4 regions of the Alcanivorax sp. P2S70 genome follow, and region 1 is predicted to be linked to each of the others. Evidence: predicted binding sites of a transcription regulator. Region 1 holds the regulator's gene; each other region holds the start of a gene.
The links. The regulator LexA, encoded in region 1, represses DNA repair genes until DNA is damaged. The targets are predictions, from matches to a motif close to TACTGTNTANNTANACAGTA.
Positions count from the first base shown of each region.

Region 2: a site for LexA is predicted at 5,802-5,821, ahead of recA (recombinase RecA). Genes of this name have one in related genera too.
Region 3: a site for LexA is predicted at 4,040-4,059, ahead of recN (DNA repair protein RecN). Genes of this name have one in related genera too.
Region 4: a site for LexA is predicted at 4,533-4,552, ahead of uvrA (excinuclease ABC subunit UvrA). Genes of this name have one in related genera too.

Region 1 is NZ_AXBZ01000010.1:161,461-168,965, reverse strand. It holds gene Q672_RS21870 (outer membrane lipoprotein-sorting protein) at 1-43, opposite strand, end outside; gene Q672_RS21865 (alpha/beta fold hydrolase) at 198-980, opposite strand; gene Q672_RS21860 (hypothetical protein) at 1,170-1,700, opposite strand; gene topA (type I DNA topoisomerase) at 1,878-4,610, opposite strand; gene Q672_RS21850 (universal stress protein) at 4,825-5,271, shown strand; gene Q672_RS21845 (cyclic nucleotide-binding domain-containing protein) at 5,335-5,985, opposite strand; gene lexA (transcriptional repressor LexA) at 6,250-6,864, shown strand; gene Q672_RS21835 (DUF1499 domain-containing protein) at 6,896-7,312, shown strand; gene Q672_RS21830 (TatD family hydrolase) at 7,263-7,505, shown strand, end outside.
Region 2 is NZ_AXBZ01000003.1:36,210-43,714, forward strand. It holds gene Q672_RS18465 (aspartate kinase) at 1-200, opposite strand, end outside; gene alaS (alanine--tRNA ligase) at 345-2,936, opposite strand; gene Q672_RS18475 (sulfite exporter TauE/SafE family protein) at 3,180-3,947, opposite strand; gene Q672_RS18480 (regulatory protein RecX) at 4,229-4,693, opposite strand; gene recA (recombinase RecA) at 4,686-5,723, opposite strand; gene Q672_RS18490 (CinA family protein) at 5,902-6,390, opposite strand; gene Q672_RS18495 (heme ABC transporter ATP-binding protein) at 6,432-7,187, opposite strand; gene Q672_RS18500 (FecCD family ABC transporter permease) at 7,180-7,505, opposite strand, start outside.
Region 3 is NZ_AXBZ01000023.1:119,626-127,130, forward strand. It holds gene dnaK (molecular chaperone DnaK) at 1-1,823, opposite strand, end outside; gene grpE (nucleotide exchange factor GrpE) at 1,961-2,536, opposite strand; gene hrcA (heat-inducible transcriptional repressor HrcA) at 2,905-3,954, opposite strand; gene recN (DNA repair protein RecN) at 4,094-5,761, shown strand; gene fur (ferric iron uptake transcriptional regulator) at 6,229-6,630, opposite strand; gene Q672_RS25665 (outer membrane protein assembly factor BamE) at 6,740-7,147, shown strand; gene Q672_RS25670 (RnfH family protein) at 7,199-7,501, opposite strand; gene Q672_RS25675 (sodium-dependent transporter) at 7,501-7,505, opposite strand, start outside.
Region 4 is NZ_AXBZ01000056.1:58,984-66,488, forward strand. It holds gene gspC (type II secretion system protein GspC) at 1-642, opposite strand, end outside; gene Q672_RS31185 (type II secretion system protein N) at 763-1,503, opposite strand; gene ssb (single-stranded DNA-binding protein) at 1,513-2,028, opposite strand; gene Q672_RS31195 (MFS transporter) at 2,104-3,480, opposite strand; gene Q672_RS31200 (response regulator transcription factor) at 3,776-4,426, shown strand; gene uvrA (excinuclease ABC subunit UvrA) at 4,567-7,395, shown strand; gene Q672_RS31210 (hypothetical protein) at 7,434-7,505, shown strand, end outside.

The DNA.
Region 1 (7,505 bases):
CCATGGCCAGAGCCAGACCCGCAATCAGCAGACGAGATTTCATGAAGTCCTCATTACAGCTTGTTCGTGGTGGTGCGCCCGGCGGGCAACACTGTGTTTACCACATGATAGCGAGTTCTCAGGAAACAGCGATGCCGAAAGGGCCAAAATCTGAACCGGATTTACCCCTCGTCCGCAGTACAGTGGCAAGAGGTCACTCAAGCGCCGGCGGAGGCCACCTGAAACTTGCCGTGCTGCAGGAACGTGACAATCTGCTGGATGACCTTCCTTTTACGCATGATGAAGGCATGACTGGCGGGCATAACAATAAAGTCTTTCATTTCGGCGAGCCTGGCACTGTCCAGTGAGACCTTGCCGTCATCGCGGCCCGGGATCATCCATGACAGCCACGGGTCCACTGTGCGATTGCCCATGATGATACCGATTTCACCGGGAATCGGTGCCAGGCTTGCCGTAACGCCATCCGCCCCCGTGCCCAGTTGCTGGCCAGCAGGGCCGGTGAGCTTTTCAAACAGCCACCAGTCCTGCATGCGATCCACCACTTCGCTGCCGTGGTTGGGCGGCGACAGCATGACAATACGCCCGAGCTGCTCGATCTGATTATCCTGCAAATAGGCGCGCACCAGAATGCCGCCCATGGAGTGAGTCACAAAGTGCACCTGACCGCGGGCGTTGGCCTGGCACCAGTCCAGCCCCTGGCGGATTTCCGACGCGGCCAGCGCCTCCACCGTGGCTTGGGTGGAAGGGTAATCCCGGTTGTAGACCTGATAGCCGGCACCGCGCAGGGAGTCTTCGATGCGCGACATGGCCCAGGCTGAACGACGCAACCCATGGAGCAACACCACGCAGTCCTCTTGCACCTCGGCCTGATGCTGTCTTGACGCGACACCTGCAGCCTGAGCCACCTGCACAGGCCACAGGCTGGCAACGACCACCGACAGAACAAGGGAAAACCAGGAAAACAGGGTTGGGCTGGGCATGTGTACCTCCGTTTCACGAAGGGCCATGGCCCTGCTCGAGGGGGCAGACAATGGTGTCTGCCTTGCAAGCATTGGTGGCAAAAGGGAGAGATTCAATCCCCCACCGGGATCAGCGGCGGCAAAATCAGGCCGAAACGCCCGACACACGCATCCCGTCACACAGGCAAGGGCGCTTTCGGTTGAGCCGCGTTACCACTCCTCCAGATACCCCACACAGTGTTCCAGCAACTCACTGACGCGGATGATGGCCTGTGCCAGCCGCTCCAGATCACCCTCCGCCAGAGGCGCGTAGCGATCTTCGGCCATCAGGTTAAGCGCGTTGGCCTCGCTGGGAGGCGTTGGCCGACGAGCCAGCCCCGATGCGCCCATGGCCGTTTGCATCTCGCCATCCAGCCAGGCCACCAGATCACCCCGGTCCTTGCGAGCCTGGGCAATGACGGCCAGTTCCGGAGCCTCTACCCCCGCTGACGCGAATGCCTGCTCAAGGGCACCCAGGCTGAACAGGGTATCCGCACCAGGCACCTGGTAGGTCCTGGCGGACTGCCGCAGCAGCCCCACCAGAGAAGAATACACATGGAATACCACTGCACCACGTAGCGCCAAACGCACGGTGGGCACTGCCCCGGCCTGCTCACCGGTCAGCTGGCGGAGCATGGCCTGGGCGAAGTAAACCCGCTCTCGCAGGCCACTGACAGCATTATCACGAACCATTCGGGACATAACAAAATCCTGGCAAAAAGCGGCAAGCGACGGGCCTCAAGCAGCAAGGCGCAAGAGAGGCCGTCGCGTAGAAGAGGTTCTACCCACGTTCTTGTGTCATCGCAGCACGGAGCCCCATGCGTTCAGAACAAGAGATGTGAGCCTCGTGTTGTCGCTTGCCGCTTGTAGGGTGTGTCTTTACTTCTTGGCGGCGGCCTTTTTCCTGGCCGGGGCCTTCTTCTTCGCTGCCGCTTTTTTCTTGGCAGGGGCTTTCTTCTTGGTCTGCTCTTCTACCCACTTGCCGTCACGGTAGAAGGCCATCCAACCGGTCGCCTTGCCGTCGATCTCGCTCATGACATACTGCTCTTTCGCCTTGCGGCTATAGCGCAGCACCCCGGGGTTGCCGTCTGGGTCTTTCGCAGGGGCCTCAGCCAGATACTTGTGCTTGGGATCCAGCTGTTCCGCCACGCTCTGGATTTCTGCAATCAGCGGCGGCCGGGTTTCACGGTTTTTCGGGAACTTGCTGGCCGCCAGGAACAATCCGGACGCACCATCACGCAGCAGGTAATGATCATCTTCGTACTTCTCGCACTGAAGATGCGGCATGGGGATCGGGTCCGCCCGTGGCGGTGCCGGCTCACCATTCTTGAGCAGCTTGCGGGTATTACCGCAATCGTCGTTGGTGCACTTGAAGAACTTGCCAAACCGCCCGGTGCGCAGCTGCATCTCGCTGCTGCACTTTTCACATTCCAGTGTCGGACCATCGTAGCCCTTGATACGGAATTCACCCTGCTCGACAACATAGCCATCACAGTCCGGGTTATTACCGCAGACATGCAGCTTGCGCTTTTCGTCGATCAAGTAGTTTTCCATGGCGGTGCTGCATTTGGGGCAACGCTTCTTGTTACGCAGCTCCTTGGCTTCCGCCTCTTCATCATCGGCATTCACGGCCACCGCTTCTTCACCGGGCAGAAGGTTCAGCGTGGCCGTGCAACGCTCCTTGGGCGGCAGGCTATAGCCTGAGCATCCCAGGAACACCCCGGTGGAACCGGTGCGAATCTGCATGGGCCGGCCACAGGTGGGGCAATCGATATCGGTATCGGTCGGCAGGTTGGCACGCATACCGCCTACCGCCTGCTTGCCGGACCCTTCGCCCTGGGCGGATTCGAGTTTGGCGACAAAATCCCGGTAAAACTCGTCGAGAACGTCTTTCCAGTGACGGCCACCGTCGGCGATCTCGTCAAGGATCTCTTCCATACCAGCGGTGAAACCGTAATCCATCAGGTTGGGGAAGTTTTCCACCAGACGGTCAGTAACGATGTCACCCATTTTTTCGGCATAGAAACGGCGGTTGTCCTGACGCACATAGCCACGATCCTGAATCGTGGAGATGATCGCCGCATAGGTAGACGGACGACCAATCCCGCGCTTCTCCAGCTCTTTCACCAAGCTCGCTTCGGTAAAGCGTGCCGGCGGCTTGGTGAAATGTTGCTCGGCCTCAACGCTATCGATGGCCAGGGTATCGCCCTCACCCACATCCGGCAGCAGGGTATCTTCCTGGCCCTTGCGGGAAGCCGGCGGCTGGATACGGGTCCAGCCGTCGAATTTCATGATCCGCCCCTTGGCCTTCAGCTCGTAACCCTTGGCGGTTGCGGTCAGGGTGGTGCTCAGATACTCCGCCGGGGGCATCTGGCAGGCAATGAACTGGCGGCGAATCAGCTCGTAAAGGCGCTGCGCGTCACGCTCCATATCCTTGAGGTGCTCGGAGCGACGGTTCACATCGGAAGGACGAATGGCTTCGTGGGCTTCCTGGGCGCCTTCCTTGCTGGAATAGGACAGCGGTTTTTCCGGCAGGTACTTGTCACCCAGGTTTTCACCGATCCACTCACGGCAGGCCGTAACGGCATCTGCACTCAGGTTGGTAGAGTCGGTACGCATATAGGTAATGTGGCCCGCTTCGTAGAGCCGCTGAGCCAGCATCATGGTCTTCTTCACGCCGAAGTTAAGGCGAGTGCTGGCGGCCTGTTGCAGGGTCGAGGTGATGAACGGCGCAGAAGGCCGGGACTTGGTGGGACGTTGCTCACGCTGAGTAATCGTCAGCTTGCCCGCCTCCGCCAGGGCCTGGCGATGGGCATGCGCATCGTCACCATTATTGGGTCGGAAATTCTCCCCCTGGTGCTTGGCTACCTGCAGGCGCAGGGCTTCGCCATCACCGGTATGGGTATCGCTGTACATCTCCCAGAACTCTTCCGGGATAAAAGCGCGAATTTCCCGCTCACGCTCAACCACCAGCTCCACTGCCACAGACTGAACCCGACCGGCAGACAGGCCGCGGGCAATTTTTTCCCACAACAACGGGGAAATCATGAAGCCGACGACCCGGTCCAGGAAACGGCGAGCCTGCTGGGCCTCGACGCGGTGCAAATCGAGCTTGCCGGGCTCCTCAAACGCCGCCTGAATGGCTTTCTTGGTAATCTCGTTGAATACCACCCGGTCAAAACGGCTGTCGTCGCCACCGATCACTTCCCGCAGGTGCCAGGCAATGGCCTCCCCTTCGCGGTCCAAATCCGTTGCCAGATAGATACGGTCAGCCTTGGCCGCGAGACGCTTGAGCTCATCGACCACTTTGTCCTTGCCGGGCAAGATCTCGTAATGGGCATCCCAGCCTTTTTCCGGATCGATACCCATGCGGTTGACCAGCTGCGCCTTGGCCTTCTTCTTTTTATAGGCTTCGCGTTCGTCCTTGGGCAACGAGCGTGTGTAGGCAGCCTCTTTGGCGCGTTCCTGAGGGGTACTCTTTTTGGAGCCACCGCTAACCGGCAAATCCCTCACGTGCCCCACACTGGACTTCACGATGAAGTCATCGCCCAGGTAACGATTAATGGTCTTGGCCTTGGCAGGCGACTCCACAATGACTAGCGATTTTCCCATTCTCAGGTACTCAACATCCGATCTAAGGCTTGCGATGGGCGCTATTTAGACAGCGCCGGTATAGGCGGGTCAAGCAACATGTGCCCCCCGGATCCTTTTTTAGTAGTAGTACAAGCAGAGGTGGAAGAGCAACCCTGTACTGTGAATTACCCCGCTGGCAACCACTGCAAGGCGAGTTATACTGCCGGGAAAGACGGCTTTCATGGAGAGAATCGTGCCTACGCCCTATCGCAAGATCCTGGTTGCCATCGACGGCAGCGATGAATCCGCACAGGTGCTATCCCGTGCCGCTGGCGTCCTGTCTGGCAACGAAGGAGAGCTTCACCTCATCCATGTGATCGAACCGCTGGCGCTGGCCTACGGCGCCGATGTCCCCATGGATGTCACTGACCTGCAGACCGGGCTGATGGAACAGGCCCGGGAAATGGCCAGGCGCTATGCCCAGCGTTACCAGATTCCCGATGGCAACGTGCACGTAGAGCTGGGGTCTATCGAGAAGACCATCCTCGACAAGGCCGACAAGCTGGAGGCCGACCTGATTGCTGTCGGCAGCCACACGCGCAGTGGTCTGGCGTTGCTGCTGGGATCCACGGCGCGCGGTCTGGTCCCCGGTGCCCATTGTGATGTCCTGGCAGTGAAGGTCGACCAGAAAAGTGGGTGATACAAGGCCAGGATACTGGCAGCCCGCGACCGCGGACTGCCAGCACGTTATTCCGACTCTTTGTTACGTTAGCTGGATATTCCCGGTATTCGCCTGACTTTCTTCATTCCAGCGACAAAGCAGTTCAGCTAATCCCTGTGCCTGCTCACACAGTGCCCGCAATTCTTCTTTGCTGCCTTTCTCGCCCTGAAATACGGGAAGCTTGCGCATTGACTGTACCAATTCGTGCTGCGGTGCCTGCATGCGTTTCACTTCCAGCGTCCAGCGAATGTGGTGCACGATCATATGAAAAAAGGCTAACCGGGTCGGCAACGAATACGGGCTTTGCTCGTCATTGAAAGCATTGAAATCCAGGCTCGCCACTACCGCTTCACGAGCACTGTCAGCCACCTTGATCGTGGCACTTCTAGGGGTCCCCAGCAGCATAGACAACGAGCCAAAAACCTCCCCGGGAGAGACATAGTAAAGCGGCGCCTGCCCTTCCTGCTCTGCATGGACTTCCAGCTGGCCTCGCAAGAGAAAATACAGCGTGGAATCCACATCCCCGGCACGAATCACCGTGTCGCCGGAGCTGGCCACCCACAACCGCGTGTTCTGCTCAAGCAAGGAGAACTGAACCTGGTCATCCCTCGCAATTTCATTGAAAAACGGAACACCGGAAAGTAACTGCCGAACCCGCTGCTGGCCGAAATCGTTATTGTTGGCCTGCTCCATCTACACTCCCCGTCTCATCTGCACCATGGCTTGATGGATATGAAAACCTAATGCTAGTGCGCGCACTCGAGCAGGGCAACGGCAGTAATGACAAAGAACGAGAATTGACTGGTCAGGAGAAACTGGACAAATAACACTGTTCATATTGCCAGTACCCATGCTAGGATCAAATTCATCGACCCATTGTCCCCTTTGGATGACAGAGGCTGTCAGAAAATACGCACATGGCAAGGCGCTATTTCTGACAATCATACGGAGAAGGTTATGAGCAGCAAACTGACTGAACGCCAGCAACAGGTACTGGATTGCATTCGTGAATGCCTGGCCGATACCGGCATGGCGCCCACCCGAGCTGAAATCGCCGACATCATGGGCTTTCAGTCCAAGAATGCCGCATCGGATCATCTCCGCGCCCTGGAACGCAAAGGGTACATCAAGCTACATAGCGACCGCTCACGTGGTATCCAACTGCTCGATAACGCCTACTGGTCAGAAGAAGAATTGCCCATCGTCGGCAAGGTTGCGGCCGGTGTCCCCATCGAAGCCATTGAAAACGTGGAACGTACAGTCCCCGTCCCGCAAGGCTTGTTCAAGCAGCGCCCGACTTACCTGTTGAAGGTTCAGGGCGACAGCATGATCGATGCCGGCATTTTTGATGGCGACCTTATCGCAGTACGTAAATCGAACGTGGCTCGCAACGGTGAGATCGTAGTGGCCAGAATTGACGAGGAAGTCACGGTCAAGACGTTAAAATTGAATAAATCGAGTGCTACCCTGCTACCTGCGAATGAGGCCTATGAGCCCATCAAGGTACCAGCCGACCAGCTGGTGATCGAAGGCATTTTCGTGGGGTTGATCCGTGATCCGAATTCTTATTAGTCTCCTTGTTCTGGTACTGAGTAGCAGTGTGATGTCAGACGATAATAACTTACTCGCGCCCTGCCCGAATTCCCCCAACTGTGTGTCCAGTCTGAGCGGCAGCAAGGACCACTGGGTTGCCCCTCTTAAGGTTTCGGATAATCGCGACACCAGCCTGCAACGCCTGCAGACCTTGCTGGATGCCGAACCGCGGGTAGAATATGACGTAGTCGGTCAATCTCGAATCCAGGCCCGCTTCAAGAGCCTGGTACTTCGCTTTACAGATGATGTGACCTTCTATGTACGCGACAATGGCGTCGTTGAGGTTCGCTCTGCGTCCCGAGTGGGTTATTGGGATTTAGGTGCCAACCGCCGTCGGGTAGAATCGCTGCGCAGTAAATTGGCAGAGTTGAAATCCGATGACACTACCGCACAACACTCCTCACAAAACGCGCATCCACTGGGCTGATATCGGCGTTAATCTGACGGACAAGCAGTTCCGCGATGACCGTGATAATGTCCTCAAGCGCGCCCGCGCCGCCGACGTCAGCTGGCAACTAATCACGGGCACCAGCCTTGAGGAATCGCGGCAGGCAGTCGCACTGGCATCACAGCATGACGACTTGTACGCAACGGCAGGCCTTCACCCCCACGGTGCACGC
Region 2 (7,505 bases), on a different contig from region 1:
TCCATTTCCCGTGGAGAAGGGCTGTCGCTGATGCCTTTGGCCAGCTCGATCAGTCGGTTGGTTTCGCCGCTCATGGCAGAGACCACCACCACAACCTGATCACCCCGTTTATGGAAGCCGGCTACCTTGTCGGCAACGGCTTGTATGCGTTCGACCGTACCTACCGAGGTACCGCCGTATTTCTGCACGATAAGAGCCATATAGTCGCTTTGTCTGCAAAAAAGAGCGCGTTACTTTAGCAGAAACGCGCCCGGATTTCATGTTGGGGTGGCGGGAGAGCCTGCCAGAGAGCCTGTAAGTACCGTAACCGACGGGGCAAACCGCCCCGTCACGACACCGCAGAATCAGCCGGCCACCCAGTCCTTCACACTCTCCAGTGCTGCGGGCAGGGCCGCAGGGTTGTTGCCACCACCCTGCGCCATATCCGGGCGACCGCCGCCACGACCATCGACCTGCTCGGCCACATGCTTGAGCAGATCTCCCGCCTTGAAACGATCGGTCAGGTCTTTGGTAACACCGGCCACCAGGGCCACCTTGTCACCCTCTACTGCCGCCAGCAGAATCACCGCCGAACCGAGCTTGTCTTTCAGCTTGTCCATGGTGACCCGCAGGGTCTTGCCATCGGCACCGTCCACCTGGGTGGCCAGCACCTTCACGCCATTGATGTCCTGCACGCTGTCGGTAAGGTCGCTGCCCGCCCCACTCGCCAGCTTTTGCTTCAGGCGTTCAATTTCCTTTTCCAGCTCACGCACTTTTTGCGCCTGGTTGCGGACCCGCTCTGCGGCATTATCCGGCGTGCTTTTTACCGTGGCGGCAATATCACTGAGGGCCTGCTCCTGCTTGCGCATAGCGGCAAGCGCATTCTCACCGGTGACCGCTTCGATCCGACGGACTCCGGCAGCTGCCGAGGCTTCCAGAGTAATGCGGAACAACCCGATGTCACCGGTGCGGCTCACGTGCGTTCCCCCACACAGTTCCTTCGAGAAGCCATCGCTGCCCATGGTGAGGACACGCACCTGATCGTCGTACTTCTCACCAAACAACGCCATGGCGCCGGCGTCACGGGCGGCGTCGATATCCATCAACTCAGTGGACACCGCAGTGTTGGCCAGAATCTGGCGATTGACGATGGTTTCGATCTGCTCACGCTGGGCGTCGCTAACCGCCTCGCCGTGAGAGAAATCGAAACGCAGATAGTCTTCGGCGACCAGCGAGCCCTTCTGCTGTACATGCTCGCCCAGCACGTCACGCAGCGCTGCGTGCATCAGGTGAGTTGCAGAGTGATTGCGCATGATGGCCTTGCGACGCTCTACATCGACATAAGCCGATACCTTGTCGCCCACGTTGAGGGAACCACTTTCCATGCTGCCCAAATGCACATGCGCCGCCTGACGCTTTTTGGTGTCGGCCACAGCAAAACGGCTGTCACCTTTCACCAGAAAACCGGTATCGCCGACCTGGCCACCGGACTCGGCATAGAACGGCGTGCTGGCCAGTACCACCATGCCCTCCTCGCCCGCTGCCAGGCTGTCCACCGCTTCACCATCGCGATAGAGACCGACGATTTCATCGTCATCAGCCAGTTTTTCGTAACCGGAGAAGCCGGTTTCCGCCTCGATATTCAGACGATCGCTGTAATCGTTGGCAAAGCTGCCGGCACCGCGGGCGCGCTCACGCTGGGCTTCCATCGCTTTCTCGAAGCCGGCCATGTCCACTTCCAGGTCCCGCTCCCGGGCCACGTCGGCGGTGAGATCCGGCGGGAAACCATGGGTGTCGTACAGGTTGAACAGCACCTCGCCGGACAGGGTCTTGCCCTGCAGCTCGGCAATGGCCGCTTCCAGTACCTTCATGCCTGCGGCCAGCGTGCGACCAAACTGCTCTTCCTCTGCCAGCAGGGCCTTTTCGATACGGGCCTGCTCCCGTGCCAGTTCCGGGTACGCCTCACCCATCTGCTCGACGAGGGCTGTTACCAGGGTAGAGAAAAACGGCTTGTCCTGACCCAGCTTATGGCCATGACGCAGCGCGCGGCGAATGATCCGCCGCAGCACATAGCCACGGCCTTCATTGGACGGGATCACCCCGTCGCAAATCAGGAAGCTGGAGGAGCGGATGTGATCGGCGATCACGCGCAGGGACTTCTCTTCCAAATCATTGCAGCCGATGGCCTGGGCCGCGGCCTGTAGCAACGCCTGGAACATGTCGATTTCGTAGTTGGAATGGACGCCCTGCAGCACTGCGGCAATACGCTCGAGCCCCATACCGGTATCGACACTGGGCTTGGGCAGCGGTTTCAGCTCGCCGTCTTCCTGACGGTCGTACTGCATGAACACCAGGTTCCAGATCTCGATGTAGCGGTCCAGGTCATCGTTTTCCGAGCCAGGAGGGCCGCCGGGGACATCTGCCCCGTGATCGTAGAAGATTTCCGAACAGGGACCACAGGGACCGGTGTCCCCCATCTGCCAGAAATTGTCTTCATCAAGACGGGAGAACCGTTCGGCACTCACGCCCATTTCTTTCAGCCAGATATCCGCGGCTTCATCATCAGAAATATGCACCGTGACCCACAACCGCTCTTCCGGCAGGCCCAGGGTGCCCGTCAGGAATTCCCAGGCGAACTTGATGGCTTCGCGCTTGAAGTAGTCACCGAAGCTGAAGTTACCCAGCATTTCAAAGAAGGTGTGGTGACGGGCGGTATAACCCACATTTTCCAGATCGTTGTGCTTGCCACCGGCGCGAACACAGCGTTGTGAGCTGGTGGCACGGGTGTAATCGCGGCTTTCACGGCCCAGGAACACGTCCTTGAACTGGTTCATGCCTGCATTGGTGAACAGCAGGGTCGGGTCGTTATAAGGCACCAGAGAGGAAGACGGCACCTTGGTGTGTCCCTGGCTGGCGAAGTAATCCAGAAAGGCCTGGCGTAGTTCAGCACTCTTCATAGGAAAAACGGTATCTTGGCTGGCTATCGGAAAGCGCCGAGTATAGCGCCCATAGGGCGCAGTTGCGATGGGAATAGAAGGCAGGGGGAGTTCAACGTCCAACGTTGAAAGTTCAAACTCGGGTGAGGCCGAGGGAGGTTGCGAAGCCTTGCCCACGGCCCCGGGATATCGGTGCTGGCACGACAGATCCAGGCCAGACATACCCGGCCCGCGCTTTTCAGCTTTGAACGTTAAACTTTCAACTCAGCCCCTGATCGCGGCGGCCAGACAGACCGTCAGCACCATCACCAGCAACAAGCGCTTGAGCACCACCGGGGATACCCGATGGGCAAATCCCACGCCTAGCCGAACCCCTACCAGCGTCCCGGCAGCCACCACCAGGCCAGGCAACCAGGCCACCTGATCCCGCCACATGAAGATGCCCAGCGCCAACACCGTGAAGCTACCGGTTATCGCCAGTTTCAGGGCATTACCCCGTAGCAGGTCATAGCGCATCTGGCCGACCAACACCGCGATCAGCACAAAACCCACCCCCGCCTGCACAAATCCCCCGTACACCCCGGCGAAGAACAGGCCGAGCCAGGCAGGCAGGGATTCCCCTGGCACCTGCGGCACCTCATCAGGACCGGGGTTCATCTGGTTGGGTTTCAGGACCATCAACAACGCCACCACCACCAGGGTACCCAGCAATACTGGCTTGAGGATGGTTTCGGGCAGGTAAGCTGCTGCCAGGGCGCCGACCAGGGTTCCCAGCAGACACGGGACCAGGATCGCAGGTAACGGTTTGAACGGCATGGTGCCACGCTTGTTGAACTGGCGGACCGCCTCAATGCTTTGGATCAGCACACCGACCCGCATGGTGCCATTGGCCAGCGCCGCCCCCATACCGCTGAGCATTAGCAGCGGCAGAATCAGCAACCCGCCCCCGCCCGCCAGCGTATTGATAAACCCCGCCAACACACCGGCCCCCAGCAAGGCAGCGACCAACCAAGGGTCAGAAAGGTATTCCATGGACACTCTCACGCAAGCGGAAAGCGGCAGGATACGCCGCGAACCTAATTCAGGCCACTACCTCCTCTGTGCAGAGCCCAACGTGGCAAGGCTCTCTTTTGGTTCATCGTGGATTAACGGGAGTTTGGGATCGCGCCGCCACCGAGCGCAGCGAAGGAACGCCCGCAGGGCGGCCCCGAAGGGGTGAGCAGAGCGAATAACCGACGCTCCTACGGCAAGGGAAGGGATTAAATCAGGCCTTTCCCGGAAATCCGAGATGAGCCTCTATTTTCAGGACAGGACTACGCCATCTCCTCGTCGCCCGGTACCAACGCGGCAAAGCTTTGTTCAGCGTCAAAACCGCGCCCTTGCAGGAAACGCAATTGTCTGGCTTTTTCTTTCTGGTCCTGGGGATATTGCCGAAAGCGGCGGGCGCGCACTTCCCTGGCCAGGGCAAACCAGTCCACCTCGGTCTCCTGCAAAGCGGACTCGATCAGCTCGCTGGCAACCCCGCGTTGCTGCAACTCCTGACGGATACGCAACACCCCCTGGCCCCGGTCGATGCGCGAGCGCACAAAAAAACCGGCAAAGCGCCGGTCATCGATGAAGCCATGTTCTTCACACCACTCGATCACCGCCGCCAAGGCCGGATGATCGCCCACCTTGCTGCGCAGCTTGGTTTCCAGCTCGCGGCGGGCGTGATCCCGACGCGCCAGCAGGCTCACCGCCCGCTGACGCAACTCGGATTCCGTGAGCGGTTTATTCATCGCCCAGTTCGGCTTCCTCTTCCGCTTCTACCGGTGCCTCGCCCGGTACGGCCAGCAGCCGTGCACGGATTTCTTTCTCGATTTCCTGGGCAATGGCCGGGTTTTCGCGCAGGTGCTCACAGGCGTTCTGCTTGCCCTGGCCAATCTTGTCGCCCTTGTAGGCATACCAGGCACCGGATTTGTCCACCAGCCCCTGCTGCACACCCAGATCCAGGACCTCGCCGAGCTGGTTAATGCCCTGCCCATAGAGAATCTGGAATTCGGCCTGACGGAACGGCGGCGATACCTTGTTCTTCACCACCTTCACCCGGGTTTCGTTACCGGTGACTTCGTCGCCCTGTTTCACTGCACCGATACGACGGATATCCAGACGTACGGAGGAATAGAACTTGAGCGCATTACCGCCGGTGGTGGTTTCCGGGTTGCCGAACATCACACCGATCTTCATGCGGATCTGGTTGATGAACACCACCAGACAGTTGGCATTTTTCACGTTACCGGTAATTTTCCGCAGCGCCTGGCTCATCAGACGAGCCTGCAGGCCCACGTGGGCATCGCCCATTTCACCTTCGATTTCTGCCTTCGGCACCAACGCCGCCACGGAGTCAACAATGATCACATCTACCGCACCGGAACGTACCAGCATGTCGGTGATCTCCAGCGCCTGTTCACCGGTATCCGGCTGAGAGACGATCAGGTCGTCCACGTTCACGCCCAGCTTCTCGGCATAGTCCGGGTCCAGCGCGTGTTCTGCATCCACGAAGGCACAGGTCGCGCCTTTTTTCTGGGCTTCGGCGATCACGCTCAGGGTCAGGGTGGTTTTACCGGAGGATTCCGGACCGTAGATTTCCACGATACGGCCTTTCGGCAATCCGCCAATGCCCAGGGCGATGTCCAGGCCCAGGGAGCCGGTGGAAATGGCCGGAATCCGCTCACGCTTCTGGTCGCCCATACGCATGACAGAACCTTTACCGAACTGGCGTTCGATCTGGGACAGTGCGGCGGACAACGCCTTGGATTTATCGCTCATTGTGACCCCTCTCCTGTGTCGGCGTGACAGTCATTGCATCGCCGGTATCTGTGTCGTCGAAACTGACCTTTCAGCCAGCACTGACAATATGGACAGTATTATGAACAGGTATTCCTGTCCTTTGCAACCCTGTTTGTCAGATCCAGGGATGCGTACGATAAAGTCCGTCTGATTGTGGCTACTGGAGGCGCGCGATCAAGCCCTTGAGGGCTTCCAGAATGGTCTGCTGACGAACGGCATCGCGGTCACCCTCAAACTGGAAACAGCGGGCCTCGGCATACCCCAGCTTCTGACCCCAGGCGATCCACACCGTGCCCACGGGCTTGTCAGCGGTGCCGCCATCCGGCCCGGCCACGCCGGTCACAGCCACACTGATATGGCCGCGGGAATGCTCGATGGCACCGCGGGCCATCTCCAGCGCCACCGCTTCACTGACCGCTCCGTGGCTGGCCAGTGTCTGCGCCTGCACACCCAGCAGGTCCTGCTTGGCGTCATTGGAATAGCACACCATCCCGCGCTCGAACCAGGCAGACGAGCCAGGTACGGCCGTCATGGCCTGGGCGATACCGCCGCCGGTGCAGGACTCTGCCGTCACCACCATCAGACGCTGGCGGGTCAATTGAAGGGCCAGGGATTCAACCGCGTTGGGAATGTCTTGCGGGTTCACGCATCGCTCCAGTGAGGATTCTGGAACGCACTGTAGCATTTTCAGAGCAACGCAAAACGCTCTTCTGTTGTATATCGCTCGGGACGATACCCCCACACCTCTTCGATTCGGTGCGGGGTGAGTACAGCTTCCGGCTCTCCATCCGCCACCAGCTCTCCCTCTGCCAGCACCAGACAGCGCATGCCGTAGCGCAGCACCTGATTCAGGTCGTGCAACACCGCCAGGACGGTAATGCGGCGCTGCTGCGCCAGCCGCACTGCCAACCGCAAAATATTGTGTTGCTGCCCCAGATCCTGTGCAGACACGGGTTCATCCAGTAACAACAGTGGCGTCTTCTCGGCCTGCACCAACTGCACCAACACCCGAGCCAGGTGCACCCGCTGCTTTTCACCACCGGACAGGCCGGGAAAGCTGCGCGCAGCCAGGTGCAGGCAATCCGCATCGATCATGGCGGCCCGCACCACATCGGCGCCGGCCTGGCGCGACAACGACAACGGCATCAGCCCCATCTCGACCACTTCACGGGCACTGAACGGGAACGTCAGGCTGCTGGCCTGGGGTAGCACTGCCACATGTCGGGCCCGCTCCTGAGTGTTCCAGTGTCGCAGTGATTGACCATGAAAAAGCAACTCGCCACGACAAGCCACCTCGCCACTGATGGCCTTGAGCAAGGAAGATTTCCCCGCACCATTGGGCCCCAGCAATGCCACAAACTGCCCCGCGGGCAAGGTCAGATTGTCCAGTTGCAGCAAACGCCGACCACCGGCTTCAACAAGCAGATCACAAAGCTCAAGCACCGGACAGACTCCATTGCTTACGCTGTTGCAGCAGCAGGATCAGAAAGAACGGCGCACCCAACAAGGCGGTCAACAATCCCACGGGCAATTCAGCCGGGCTCACCAGGGTGCGCGCCGCCAGGTCCGAGAGCATCAGCAGCACGGCCCCGGTCAGTGCCGACAGCGGTAACAGGCGGCGGTGATCCGGGCCGCAGGACAAGCGCACCAGATGCGGCACCACCAGCCCTACAAAGCCGATAATGCCGCTGCACGCCACCGCAATGCCCACCCCCAGCGCCGCCAGCACAATCAACTCCAGTTTCATGCGCTCCACCGGCA
Region 3 (7,505 bases), on a different contig from region 1:
TGAGCCTGCTCGGCATACAGCTTCTGGGCCAGCGGCGCAGACACTTCAGACAGCGCCTTGATCTTGGCTTCGATGTCGTCCTTGTCGCTGCCCTTGGCGGCTTCTTCCAGTTCGTCACAGGCCTTGGTGATGGACTCTTTCTCTTCGTCCGTGGCCTTGTCGCCTGCTTCGTCGAGGGTCTTGCGAGTCGCGTGCACCAGATGGTCGGCCTGGTTGCGAGTCTGCACCAGCTCTTCGAACTTCTTGTCTTCGTCCGCGTGCGCTTCGGCATCCGCGACCATTTGATCGATCTCTTCATCGGACAGACCGGAAGAGGCCTTGATCTGAATGGACTGCTCTTTGCCAGTGGCCTTGTCTTTCGCGCTTACGTGCAGGATACCGTTGGCATCGATATCGAAGGTCACTTCGATCTGCGGCATGCCACGAGGCGCCGGCGGAATGTCTTCCAGGTTGAACTGACCCAGAGACTTGTTCTGCCCGGCCTGCTTACGCTCACCCTGCAGCACATGCACGGTTACCGCCGTCTGGTTGTCGTCCGCGGTGGAGAACACCTGCGACGCATTGGTCGGGATGGTGGTGTTCTTCTCGATCAGCGGAGTCATCACGCCACCCATGGTTTCGATACCCAGGGTCAGCGGCGTCACGTCCAGCAGCAGTACGTCAGTTACATCGCCGCTCAGTACCGCACCCTGAATGGCCGCACCCATGGCAACCGCTTCATCCGGGTTCACGTCCTTGCGCGGCTCTTTGCCGAAGAACTCGGCCACTTTCTTCTGCACCATCGGCATACGGGTCTGACCACCCACCAGGATCACATCGGTGATCTCGGCACCGCTCACACCGGCGTCTTTCAGCGCGGTCTTGCACGGCTCCAGGGAACGGGTCACCAGATCGCCCACCAGTGACTCGAGCTTGGCGCGGGTCAACTTCACCACCAGGTGCTTGGGACCGGTGGCATCGGCAGTGATATACGGCAGGTTCACTTCCGTCTGCTCACTGGAAGACAGCTCGATCTTGGCTTTCTCGGCGGCTTCTTTCAGGCGCTGCATGGCCAGCGGATCGCCACCCAGATCGATACCGGAATCTTCCTTGAACTGGGCCGCCAGATAGTTGATCACGGCCAGGTCAAAGTCCTCACCACCCAGGAAGGTGTCACCATTGGTGGCCAGCACTTCAAACTGGTGCTCGCCATCCACTTCGGCAATCTCGATGATGGAAATATCGAAGGTACCACCACCCAGGTCGTATACCGCGATGGTGCGGTCGCCGCCCTTCTTGTCCATGCCGTAGGCCAGGGCCGCAGCAGTGGGTTCGTTGATGATACGCTTCACGTCCAGACCGGCGATGCGACCGGCATCCTTGGTGGCCTGACGCTGGGAATCGTTGAAGTAAGCCGGCACGGTGATAACGGCCTCGGTGACGGTCTCACCCAGGTAATCTTCCGCGGTCTTCTTCATCTTTTTCAGCACCTGCGCAGAGATCTGCGGCGGCGCCATCTTTTCGCCCTTCACTTCTACCCAGGCGTCACCGTTGTCGGCCTTGGCAATCTTGTAAGGGACCATCTTGATGTCTTTCTGAACCACATCGTCTTCAAAACGACGACCGATCAGACGCTTCACCGCGTACAGGGTGTTTTCCGGGTTGGTCACGGCCTGACGCTTGGCTGCCTGACCGACCAGGGTTTCCTTGTCGTCGGTGTACGCGATGATGGAAGGCGTCGTACGGGCGCCTTCGCTGTTCTCGATAACCTTGGCCTTGTCGCCTTCCAGTACCGCCACACAGCTGTTGGTCGTACCCAGGTCAATACCGATAATCTTGCCCATGTGTCTCTTTCTCCTTCACACCACCCGAATCCCTTTCGGCGATTCGGTCAGTTGAACTTGTTAACTCGTCTGGCTCCTATATGGCGGTATTTCATACCGTTTCAAGGGGCCTTCACGCATTTATCGCCACCCCTGTGTCAGGGCGCCTTGCTGACCACCACCCGCGCCGGGCGAATCAGACGGCCATTGAGCTGATAGCCTTTCTCCAGCACCTCAATCACCGTGTTCGGATCCACATTGGGTACCGGCACCATGGTCATGGCTTCATGCAATTCCGGATTGAACGGTTCATCGCTGGGGTTGATCTGCTCCAGGTTGTACTTGCCGAACACATCCAGCAGGGACTTGAGGGTCAGCTCGATGCCCTCACGGGCCGGCTTCAGGGCCTCGTCTTGCGCATCCAGCGCCGCCAGCCCACGCTCCAGGTTGTCTGCCACACTCAGCAGATCACCCGCGAATTTTTCCAGCGCGAACTTGTGGGCGTGCTGCACATCACGCTCGGCACGCTTGCGCACGTTCTGCACTTCGGCCTGGGCACGGATATCCGCCTCACCCAGTGCCTTCTTTACCTTCGCCAGTTCGGCTTCCAACTCTGCCAGCGCCTCTTCGGCGGTGGGCTCGGCGGCCTCTGCCTCGGCCTGAGCAGCCTGCTGCTCTTCCACGGTTTCTACCTGCGGCTCGGCGGCCTTCTGGTCTTTTTCCTGCTCACTCATTTGTCACTCCACATCCCTAAACCGGGCTTTTCCAGGAAAGCCGGCAAAGATATGGGAACTGTTGGTGGGGATTCAAGGGAAAGGCAGTGAATAGTTAATAGTGAACAGTTAACAGCGCCGCGAGAGGGGTTGGTGGGTGCCAGGACGGCGCAGGGCGCGTTCAGGCGGCTGTCAGCGCATCCTGTGGGAGCTTGCCTGCAAGCGATGGCCCTCCGCCCCCTGCCCGCGTCAGATCATGCTGTGGGAGCGGTGGTTCCACCGCGATTTTCAGCACCCTGCCGAGGGACCGTGGTCGAACGACCACTCCCACAGAGCTTTCGACTACAGGCAGTTAGCGATCAACTGTCCACTCTCAACTGTCAACTGAATTACAGCTGGGTGAGGGCCGCCGAGAGGATCTTGGCGGTGATATCCACGGTGGGGATCACTTTTTCGTAGTCCATGCGGGTGGGGCCCACCACGGCGAGGACGCCCACCGGGCCGTTCTCGGCACGGTAAGGGGCAGAAATCAGCGAGTAATCCTCGAAGGGACGAAAACCGGATTCCCGACCAATGAAAATCTGCACCCCGTCGGCCTTCATGGAACGCTCCAGCAAGTGCAGGATGTCGCGCTTGTGGTTGAAGGCATCAAACAGATCCCGCAGCTGGCCCAGATTGTCCGCCTCGGCAGACTGAATCAGGTTGGACTCTCCGGAAACCACATAATCAGAATCAGATTGCTCCGTACGCAGGGCCTTGTCGGCCACCGCCACCGCCGTTTGCATCAGGGCATCCATCTGCTGACGGTCCGCATTCATGGTATTGAGCAGGCCATCGCAGATACTGTTCAAGTCGCAACCGGCATAGGTGTGATTGATGTAGTTGGCGGCCTGCCGCAGCTCCACCTCATCGTAATCCCGGTCGGTATGAATGATACGGTTCTGCACCTCAGAGCGGTTCACCACCAGCACCACCAGCACCCGCTTGCCCGACAACGGCAGAAACTCCACCTGCCGCAGGGTGCTCACCTCACGGCGTGGCACCGCCACCAGCCCCGCCATACGCGTCAGCTCCGCCAGCGTCTTTGACGCCTGGGCGATCAACTCTTGCGGCGATTGCTCCGGCGCCAGCAGCTGGTTCAACTCGCGCTTCAGATCCCTGTGATCCGGCCGCTCCATCACACTGGTCGCCAGCAGGGAATCCACATACATGCGGTAACCCAATTCGGTCGGAATCCGCCCGGCAGAGGTATGCGGGCTGGCCAGAATGCCCAGATCCTCGAGCTCCGCCATGATATTGCGGATGGTGGCCGGGCTGACCTTGAGACCACTGCCGGAAGCCAGCGTCTTGGAACCCACCGGCTGGCCATCGCGAATATGGCGCTCCACCAGCGTCATCAGCAGGCGTTGTTTGCGTTCGTTGAGGTCCAGTTTGGTCATGGGAATATATGTACCAGAAAGTCCCGGTCATTATACAGCCCCACAGGGACTTACACTTCCCCGCTGTTTGCCCTAGTATTGGCCTTACTGACCATAAGGACAGCACCTTCATCAGTGCAGGCAAATGCAGGAGAGCCCGATGCTGACCCACCTGAGTGTTCGCCACTTCGCCACCGTCGACCAGCTGGAGCTGGAGCCAGAGAACGGGCTTACCGTCATCAGCGGCGAAACCGGCGCGGGCAAGTCTGTCATTATCGATGCGCTGGGGCTGACCCTGGGCGATCGGGCCGACTCCAGCGTGGTACGGCACGGGCATGACCGGGCTGAGGTGCTCGCCACCTTTGATGTCAGCGACAATCCGGCCGCCCGGCAATGGCTGTCGGAACGGGAACTGGACGACGACAACCAGTGCCTGTTGCGCCGCACCGTGCGCGCCGATGGCCGCTCCCGGGCCTACGTGAATGGCACGCCGACGCCACTGGCAGAAGTCCGCGATCTGGGCGAACGCCTGATCAGCATCCACAGCCAGCATGAACACCAGGCCCTGCTCAAGAAAGAGGCCCACCGGCAACTACTGGACAATTTCGCCGATGCCCGCGATCTGGCCGGCACCGTGCGTGAGAATTGGCGCAGCTGGCAGAAAGCCCGCCGCGCCCATGACGACGCCCTCAACCAGGCCCGTGAGCAAAACGAGCGTGAAGAACTGCTGCGCTTCCAGCTGGAAGAGCTGGACGCGCTCGCCCTGCAGGAAGGCGAATTGCAGGAGCTGGAACAGGAACAGCAGCGTCTGGCCAACGCCGAAGGGCTGATTCGCATCTGCCAGCAATCCCTTGGCGCCTTGTACGAAGGCGACGACGGCACCTGCAACGATCACCTCAGCCAGGTAAGCCACTGGCTCGATGATGCGCGCCGGCAAGATGAAGGCCTGGCCAGTATTGCCGACACAGTGGAATCCGCCCGCCTGCAAGTCGAAGCCGCGGCCGATGACCTGCGCCACTACCTGGAAAAACTTGATCTGGATCCGGAGCGCCTTAGCCAGGTAGAAGAGCGCCTGAGCCAGTGCTACACCCTGGCCCGCAAATACCGCATTCGCCCCGAGGAGCTGGTAGAACACCACCAGGGGCTGCTGTCGGAATCCGAAGCACTGGGCAATGTGGACGCCCACCTCCATGCCCTGGCAGAAGCGGAAAGCGCAGCAGAAAAGCAGTACATGGACAGCGCCCTGACACTGGGCAAGGCCCGCCGCAAGGCTGGCCAATCACTCACCCAGCAAGTCCAGAAACAACTCACCGCACTGGGCATGAAAGCGGCCGTACTGGAAGCGCGCCTGAGCGAATGCAACCCCGGCGCCGACGGGCTCGAGGACGTCGAATTCCTGTTCTCCGCCAATCCTGGCCAACCCCTGAAACCGCTGGGCAAGGTGGCCTCCGGCGGTGAATTGTCGAGGGTCAGCCTGGCCATCCAGGTGATCTGCGCCCGCAACCTCACCGTGCCCAGCCTGGTCTTCGATGAAGTCGACGTGGGCGTCGGCGGCGGTGTCGCCGAAATTGTCGGGCGCCTGCTGCGCGAGCTGGGCAGCCACGCGCAAGTACTGTGTATTACCCACCAGGCCCAGGTCGCCAGCCAGGGCCATCAGCACTGGCAAGTCAGCAAGATTCAGGGCGACGACACCACACACACCCGCATCCACGGGCTCGATAACGCGGCCAGAGTCGAAGAACTGGCCAGAATGCTGGGGGGCGTGGAAATCACCGAATCCACCCGCACCCATGCGAAAGAAATGCTGAACAAGGCACAGGCGGCCTGAAAGGCAGTTAACAGTTAATAGCTGCGCGGGAAGGGTTGGGCGGACTGACATGCCGTGCCCGCGCTCAAACCACTGTCATCAGCCTCCTGTGGCCGCCTGCTTGCAAGAGAAAGGCAGGATTCGGGAAAACACCTCCTGCAGGCATACCCAACATTACACAGAGCCCCCCATAACCCCGACCTTCCTGTGGGAGCGGTGGTTCCACCGCGAGTTTCCCGGCAACGCCGGGATCGTGGCCGAACGACCACTCCCACAGCTCGATATCTCCACACGCCAACATCCAATTCAGTGCCATCGCCGCAGGAGCCCATGCTCGCATGGCGGCAAAAGGCCAACGCATCATCATGCAAGCATGAACGCCTGCAGGGAAAAGAGTGTTCTGGGGGGAACTGGCCGGGAGGGGAGGGGGAACAGCCCACGCAACACCCGGGACTCCCCGCGTGTTGCGTGCCGCTGCGCGAAGCGCCTTACTTCTTGGGCTTCACGTACAGGACCAGCGAGTGGTCCACAATCTCGTAACCGTGCTCTTCTGCAATGGCGTGCTGGCGTTTCTCGATCACCTCGTCCATAAACTCGATAACCTGCCCGGTTTCCATGCACACCATGTGGTCATGATGGTCTTCGTCGGCCAGCTCAAAAACCGCCGAGCCACCTTCAAAATTGTGGCGCAACACCATGCCGGCCTGCTCGAACTGGGTCAGCACCCGGTACACGGTTGCCAGCCCCACGTCTTCGCCCGCTTCCATCAGCGACTTGTAGATGTCTTCCGCGCTCAGGTGACGCTCTTCGGACTTTTCCAGTTGCTGCAGGATTTTCACCCGCGGCAAGGTCACTTTAAGGCCCGCTTTTCTCAGATCCTGATTATCCACTGCGTATGCTCCATCTGCCATTGGGTGGCTATTATGTCGATGTCCGGAAACTTGTACCGCGATTCCAAGTCTGTATTATCGCCCGAACACTCAATGAAGTCGAAAAACCATGCCACGTATTACCGTCACATTGCTTGTCACTGCCCTGCTCGCCCTGTCTGGCTGTAGCAGCCTGCGTTTCCCCGGGGTCTACCGTATCGATATCCCGCAGGGTAATTTCGTGACGGAAGACATGCTCGCCGAACTGAAGCCCGGCATGACCCCGGACCAGGTTCGTTTTGTTCTGGGGGCGCCCACCCTGGTCGACCCCTTCACTCCCGACGTCTGGTTCTACCCCATGACATACCGCCCCGGGAAAGGCGATAACGTCCGCCAGAAGATCACCATTTATTTTGATGGCGGCCAATACAGCCGCTACGAAGGCAAGGTGATCGACGACTTCAAGGCGAAGACCAGCGGCCGCAGCGACCGCCAACTCAACCAACGCGCCGAAGAGCGCAAGGAAGACGCCGAGTAAAAGCCTCCAGCGCTCGCCCGCGTATCCGCCCCGGCACACCGGGGCAGACTCTCAGCCTTTCTCCGCCTTTTCCTGTGCCCGCTTCTTGCGATTGAGCTTCGGGTCCGCTTTGAGCCCACGGTAGATTTCCACCCGCTCCCCCGGCTTCAACGCGTGCGCAGCGGGGTTGGCTACCACCTTGCCAAACACCCCCATGGAGGCCTTTTCCAGGTCCCAGCCTTCGAACTGCTCACTGATCCCCGAGAGCCGCACCGCCTCCAGCATGGTCGTGCCTTCCGGCACGTCCAGCCCGACGAGACGCTGCTTTTCCGGCAAGGCAAACGCCACTTCCACATGAATCAGGGTATCAGCCATTACC
Region 4 (7,505 bases), on a different contig from region 1:
GCCATTACTTACCGGGCTAAGGGCAAGCTGCTTTATAATGGTTTGCCGCTGTTGCATCATGTCGGCGTCATCACCTTCCGCCTGAACCGGCTGGGGCTGAGAGCGGACCTGCGGTCTAACTTCGGTCACTCCTCCCAATGCAGTATCCGACCACCTCAACGTTTCGAGCCGGCCGGCTCGACGCAGAATGACCCGGTCTGCATAGACTTCTTCCAGAGAGGCATTGCCCGGAATACTGTCGCCAATGTGATACAACTCTGCTTCCTTGCCTTTCTCGGCAATGATCGCTGTCGCTTTCTGCGGATCGGAGGTCTGAAAAACCCCCAGCAACTCCAGCCGCAACCGGGTATCGGGGGCATCTGTGGGCTTGTTGCTTGCCTCACGCGGTTCCGCCTGATACTCGCCAAATAGCTGCCATCCATCTACCTGCGTCTGGGATAGACTGGTGGCCGTGCTGCTGGACGCCACTTCAAGTCGGGTTTTTTCGGTCGCGGGGATAGGATCATTGGGCCCATAAAGCAGAAGCCAGACGGTTTCAGCCAATACCCAAGCAAGTGCGACCACCAGCGCAATAGCCAACAGCCACCGCACCGGCCTGCCCCAAGGGTAAGCCTTTCCCCACTCTGAAAACTGCGACTTCACGGCCCTGCTCTTCCTTTATCGTTTTGGCTGGACGTGTTTACAACCCCGGACAACGAGCACGAAGGCTAACGAATTCGGGCGCCCTTTTATTGCTTAATTCTGTAACGGCGCGGGGAAGAACTACTGCATCCCTGCCTGCCCCAGCGCAAAGGGCTGAGACATCTGGAAAACCACATCATCGGGCTGACCACCCTGGCTCACACCAAGCAGTATGGGCCATGCCCGAAAGACTTCCAGCTGAAAACGCCCTTCTGACAAACGGGCATTCATCAGCTGCCGCCCCTCAGGACTCGTCACCTCCAGCACCGGATCCTCGCCCTCCATGCTCACTCGGCCCTGCAGCACCGGCACCACCGCCGAACCACTGCGGCCCCAAGTCACAGTGCCACCACCGTATTGCAGGGTTGCTCTCGCCTCGGTCACCCGACCATCCTGAACGGCGAACTCCATGATCGAAGCGTCCGCTCGGCCATCAGCCCCGCCCTGGGGAATACGCTCTGCGACCAGGGACACAGGCACCGACGCGCGCACCTGTAGTAACCGCCAGTTCTGTGCGCCAGAACCGCCAAGCCACCCGGCCAGACGCAGATCGCTTCCAGCAGTGGTTCGCAAGGAAACATCCAAACCCGGCGTGAGCCCCCGGAAATCCAGCATCCACTCCAGTGTGCCCTGCTGCTGTTGCCAGCGCCAGTCAACTTGACCATTCCACCAACGGCCGCGGGCATTCTCCAGCACCAGGGAAACCCCTCCAGGGCGAAGCTGAGGCACCCTTTCCACCAAAACGGCAGCGGGCATCAGCACCACCAAAAACAGCAGCAGGCAGGCCACGAACACCAGAGCGAGAGTCAGCTTGCGAGGCATCAGGCGCTCTTAAAACGGGATATCGTCGTCGAAATCATCGGCAGGGCCACTGAACCCCCCACCCTGATTCGAGCTGCCACCTTGCTGGGGCGCATTGCCTCCGCCGAAGTCGCCGCCCCCCTGGTTCTGGTAACCGCCCTGATTGCCCTGTGGCGCAAAACCACCGCCACCCTGGCCACCACCTTCACCCCGGCCATCCAGCATCTGCATCTCGCTGGCCACGATTTCGGTGGTATAACGGTCCTGACCATCCTGCCCTTGCCACTTACGGGTACGAATGGCGCCTTCAATGTAGACCTTGGAACCTTTCTTCAGGTACTCGCCGGCAATTTCTCCAAGCTTGTTGAAAAACACCACCCGATGCCATTCCGTTCGTTCCTGCATTTGGCCGGTCTGACGATCCTTCCAACTCTCACTGGTAGCCAGCCGCACATTGGTGACGGCTCCGCCGCTGGGCATGAAACGAGTTTCTGGATCTGCCCCAAGATTGCCAATCAGTATTACCTTGTTTACACCGCGCGCCATGTTTTTCTCCGTGCCCCTGAAGGGCTTTAATCAATCATTACCGTGCTTGCTGCTGGCAGCAAAACCGCCATTGTGTCAGCTTTGAGCGATACCGGCGACCCCTTCAAGACGGGCCTCATCCAGCTCTCCTGGATTCACTTTCAGCAATGCCAGGCCTTGCTCTTCCACGATAACGGCCTCAACAACTCCGGGCACATCCTGCAGCTGGGTGGCCAGCGTTTTGCCATCCTGCCCCGGCTGCAGCCGCAACGCCCGATTATCCAGTTTTGCCGGCTCCTTCATGCCCGAAAGCACGAGCAGCCAGACCAGTGCCAAGGCCATACAACCATAGAAGACCGTTGCCGCGCCCCACCACTGATACAGGGCTCCACCAAGCTGCCCCCCCACAAAAACACCCAGGAACTGACTGGTGGAGTACACCCCCATGGCCGTGCCGCGGGTCCCTGCGGGTGCTGCCCGGCCAACCAACGAGGGCAACAGGGCCTCAAGCAGATTGAAGGCGGCAAAGAATACCAGCAACGCCACCACAAAGTGCCACACCTGAGCACCGGCAAACGCCAATAATAACTGGGACAGCGCGAGCAGTATTACGGCCAGCCGCTTGACCGGCATGGCTCCTCGCCGCTCAGCACGAATAATCAAGGGCACCATCGCAACAAATCCAGCCAGCAGCACGCCAAGATAGAGCAGGCTATGACTGCCCAGACTCATACCAAGGCGCTCGCTCAGCAAAGCGGGCACAACCACGAAAGACGCGGTCATAATCAGATGCAGACTGAAAATACCCACATCAAATTGCAGCAATGTCTTACTGCCAAGTACGCGGCGGAAGCGCTCCCTCGCAGGCAACGCTTCCCCCTGCAACGCTCGAGGGGCGGGCACAACCATGGCGACAATCAGCGCAAACCCGCCTAGCACGGAGGTCATCCAGAATAACCCGGACAACCCAAGCCATGTCGCCAGCAGAGGCCCCATAATCAGGGCCAGAATGAATGCCCCCCCGACAGACATGCCAATCAATGCCATGGCCCGGGTACGGTGCCGATCACTGACCACATCCCCGATCAAGGCCATGATCACGCTGGCAATGGCTCCAGCTCCCTGCAAAGCCCGTCCGGCAATGACACCGGCAATGTGCTCGCTCATGGCCGCCACCGCACCACCAGCAATGAACAACAACAGGCCAACCAGCAATAACGGGCGTCGCCCGAAACGATCAGACAACATGCCAAAAGGTATCTGTAATAGCGCCTGCATCAGGCCATAGGCACCGATGGCCGTACCGATCAGCAAAGGCGTGGCACCTTCTAGTTGCTGCCCATAGACAGCAAAAATCGGCAGGATCATGAACAGCCCGAACATGCGCAAGGCAAAAATGGTGGCCAGATACCCGGTGGTTTTCAGTTCCGTGCGCTGCAATACATCAGGAACAGGGGATGCAGATGCCGTCATGTAACGCTGATACTCCTCACCGGGCGGGCTTGCGGGCCGTCTATCGACAAAAGGTCAGGCAGTGTATCAGATTCGCCGCAGCTCCGGGGATGCCTAATCCTTAGCCGTGCGGCTACCTTTAATCGTGAAATAGGTAAAACCCGTAAGTAAGCAGCATCAGCAAATTGAACCCCCGCCAAAGCGGTGATAAATTGACAGGCTGGTAGGTTTTTTTTCTTAGGCAATATGCCTAGGGAGTCGCTGCCGCAACAGCGTTAACCGGGGGGCGGCACTCCCAACAGTCATGGACGGGCCAATGAACACCCAACAACACAACCAGCAGGTATATGTCGTCGGCAGCCAACAACTGCAAAACGCCCTGCTCACCGAATTCCTGGTAAAAGAAGAGATCGCCGCACGATCCATCCCTTCTGTTAGCGACATCACCGTAGCGACCCTGAAGGAATTTGATCAGAGCCTGTTTCTGGTGGATTACCACAGCGTCGACGTGAACGAGGTCATCGCTCACCTACTGGAAGCCGATCAGGAAGTCGAAAACGACGTCCTGATCGCAGTATTCAATGTGGATTCGGACGAATCGCTCTCAAAACTGGCCGGCCTGCCCATGGTTAACGGCGGCTTCCAGCACGACTGCCCACAGGCCTTATTAAGCAAGGGCATCAAGGCCATCTTCGATGGCGAACTATGGTTCCCCCGTGCGGTACTGCAGGCTTATCTGATGAAGAGCCGAACGTTTAACAAGACCTTCTCGCGCAGTGAAGTGAACCTCACTGATCGCGAGGTGGAAGTGCTCAAGGTCATGGCCACTGGCGCCAAGAACTCGGAAATCGCCAGCAGCCTCAACCTGAGCCCGCACACCATCAAGACCCACATCTACAACATCTTCAAGAAGATCAACGCCTCCAACCGCCTGCAGGCGGTGAACTGGGCCCAGGAAAACCTCTAACCCCTTCCACCTCACGCAGCACGCGCGCCCTTGCCGTGCCTGCGTGACGCGTGTTGCGTGCAAGCGGCTTCTTTCTTTTCCCCTTCACAGTATTTCGCCTATACTGCCCTGTTCATTTTGACAGTACTCAGGGGCAGTTGATGGATACCATTCTGGTTCGTGGCGCACGCACCCATAACCTGAAAAACGTGGACCTGGATATCCCCCGGGACAAGCTGGTGGTAATTACCGGTCTGTCCGGGTCTGGCAAATCCTCTCTGGCCTTCGACACCCTCTATGCCGAGGGCCAGCGCCGTTACGTGGAGTCCCTTTCCACCTACGCCCGTCAGTTTCTGTCGATGATGGAAAAACCCGATGTGGACCACATCGAGGGGCTTAGCCCGGCCATTTCCATCGAGCAGAAATCCACCAGCCACAACCCGCGCTCCACCGTGGGTACCATCACCGAAATCTACGATTACCTCAGGCTGCTGTTTGCACGTGTCGGCGAGCCCCGCTGCCCGGAACACGACAGCCCGCTGGCCGCCCAGACCATCAGCCAGATGGTGGACCAGGTTCTGGACATGGAAGAAGGCAGCAAACTGATGCTGCTGGCGCCGGTGATTCGCGAAAAGAAAGGTGAGCACCTGCACCTGTTTGAAGAACTGCGGGCCCAGGGCTTTATTCGCGTACGCGTGGATGGCCGCATCTACGACATGGATGACACGCCCGAGCTGGAAAAGAACAAGAAACACACCATCGAAGTGGTGGTGGACCGTTTCAAGGTGCGCGGCGACCTGCAGAACCGGCTGGCGGAATCCTTCGAAACCGCCCTGAATCTGGCCGATGACATTGCCATCATTGCCCCTATGGAAGGGGAAGAAGGCGAGGAGATCACTTTCTCTGCCAAATTCGCCTGCTCTCATTGCGGCTACTCCATCCCTGAACTGGAGCCACGACTGTTCTCGTTCAATAACCCGGCCGGCGCCTGTCCCAGCTGTGACGGGCTGGGCATGAAACAATTCTTCGACGAGGACAAGGTAATCAACTCGGCAGAATTGTCCCTGTCGGAAGGTGCCATCCGTGGCTGGGACCGCCGCAACGTCTATTACTTCCAGATGCTCAACTCCCTGTCCCAGAGCATCGGCTTCGACATGGACGTGCCCTTTGAGTCACTGGACAAAACCGTCCGCAAGAAAATCCTTTACGGCACCGGCAAGGAAAGCATCGAGTTTCGCTACCTCAACGACCGCGGCGACATCATCAAGCGCAACCATCCCTTCGAGGGGATCATCCCCAACATGGAGCGCCGTTACCGGGAAACGGAATCCGATGCCGTCCGTGAAGACCTGCTCAATTACATGTCCACATCCAGCTGCCCCAGCTGTAACGGCTCCCGGTTGCGTGAAGCCGCACGGCATGTCTTTATCGAGCAGACCACTCTGCCGGACGTGGTACGCCTGGCGGTGGGCAAGGCCCACAACTACTTCAGCGAGCTGAACCTCCCCGGCAGCAAAGGCGAGATTGCCGACAAGATTCTCAAGGAAATCCGTGACCGCCTACAGTTCCTGGTGAACGTGGGGCTGGAATACCTGACACTGGAACGCAGCGCGGAGACCCTGTCCGGTGGTGAGGCGCAACGTATCCGGTTGGCCAGCCAGATCGGGGCGGGCCTGGTGGGGGTCATGTACGTACTCGACGAGCCCTCCATCGGCCTGCATCAGCGAGACAATGAGCGACTGCTCAACACCCTTACCCGACTACGGGATCTGGGCAATACCGTGCTGGTGGTGGAACACGACGAAGATGCCATCCGGCTGGCTGACCACGTCATTGATATCGGCCCCGGTGCCGGTGTCCATGGTGGCAGCGTCGTGGCCCAGGGGACTGCCCAGGAGGTGGCCGACAACCCTGCCTCCCTGACCGGGGATTACCTGTCCGGACGCAAACAAATTGCCGTGCCGGAGCAGCGTCGCCAGAATCAGGATGACCAGTGGCTGACCCTTCACGGCGCCACCGGCAACAACCTCAAGGGGCACCCCCTGAACATTCCGGTGGGCCTGCTGACCTGTATTACCGGCGTGTCCGGCTCTGGCAAATCGACCCTGATTAACCGCACCCTCTATCCGCTGGCGGCCACCCGACTGAACAAGGCCACCACCCTGAAGGCATCCCCCTACGACTCCATCGAAGGGCTGGAGCACTTCGACAAGGTCGTCGATATTGATCAGAGCCCCATCGGCCGTACCCCGCGCTCCAACCCCGCGACCTACACCGGCATCTTCACACCGGTTCGCGACCTGTTTGCGGGCACCCAGGAAGCCCGCGCCCGTGGCTACAAACCCGGTCGCTTCAGCTTCAACGTCAAAGGGGGCCGCTGCGAAGCCTGTCAGGGCGACGGGGTCATCAAGGTGGAGATGCACTTCCTGCCGGATATCTACGTGCCCTGCGAAGTCTGTGAAGGCAAACGTTATAACCGCGAAACCCTGGAGATCACCTACAAGGGAAAGAACATCTTTGAGGTACTGGAGCTCACCATCGAGGAAGGACGCGAGTTTTTCGATGCCGTCCCGTCCCTGGCTCGCAAGCTGCAGACCCTGATGGACGTGGGCCTCAGTTACATCAAACTGGGACAGGCCGCCACCACCTTGTCAGGCGGCGAAGCACAGCGTGTCAAACTGGCCAAGGAGCTGTCCCGCCGGGACACCGGCAGCACTCTCTATATCCTCGATGAGCCCACCACAGGGCTGCACTTCCAGGACATCCAGCTATTGCTGGACGTCCTAAACCGTCTGGCAGACCACGGCAACACCGTGGCAGTGATCGAACATAACCTGGACGTCATCAAGACCGCAGACTGGATTGTCGACCTGGGGCCGGAAGGCGGGGACGGTGGTGGCGAAATCATCGCCGAGGGCACCCCGGAAGAGGTCGCCAAAGTGAAGGGCAGTCATACCGGGCGCTTTCTGAAATCCATGATAGGCCAATAAAAATGCAATTATTCGCCCGGACAGCCAAGATTCTTACCTTGGCTATCTTTCTCAGTGCATGCTCAAGACTTCAGGATCTGGGGGAGAATTTTAATTGTAACGCGGACCAT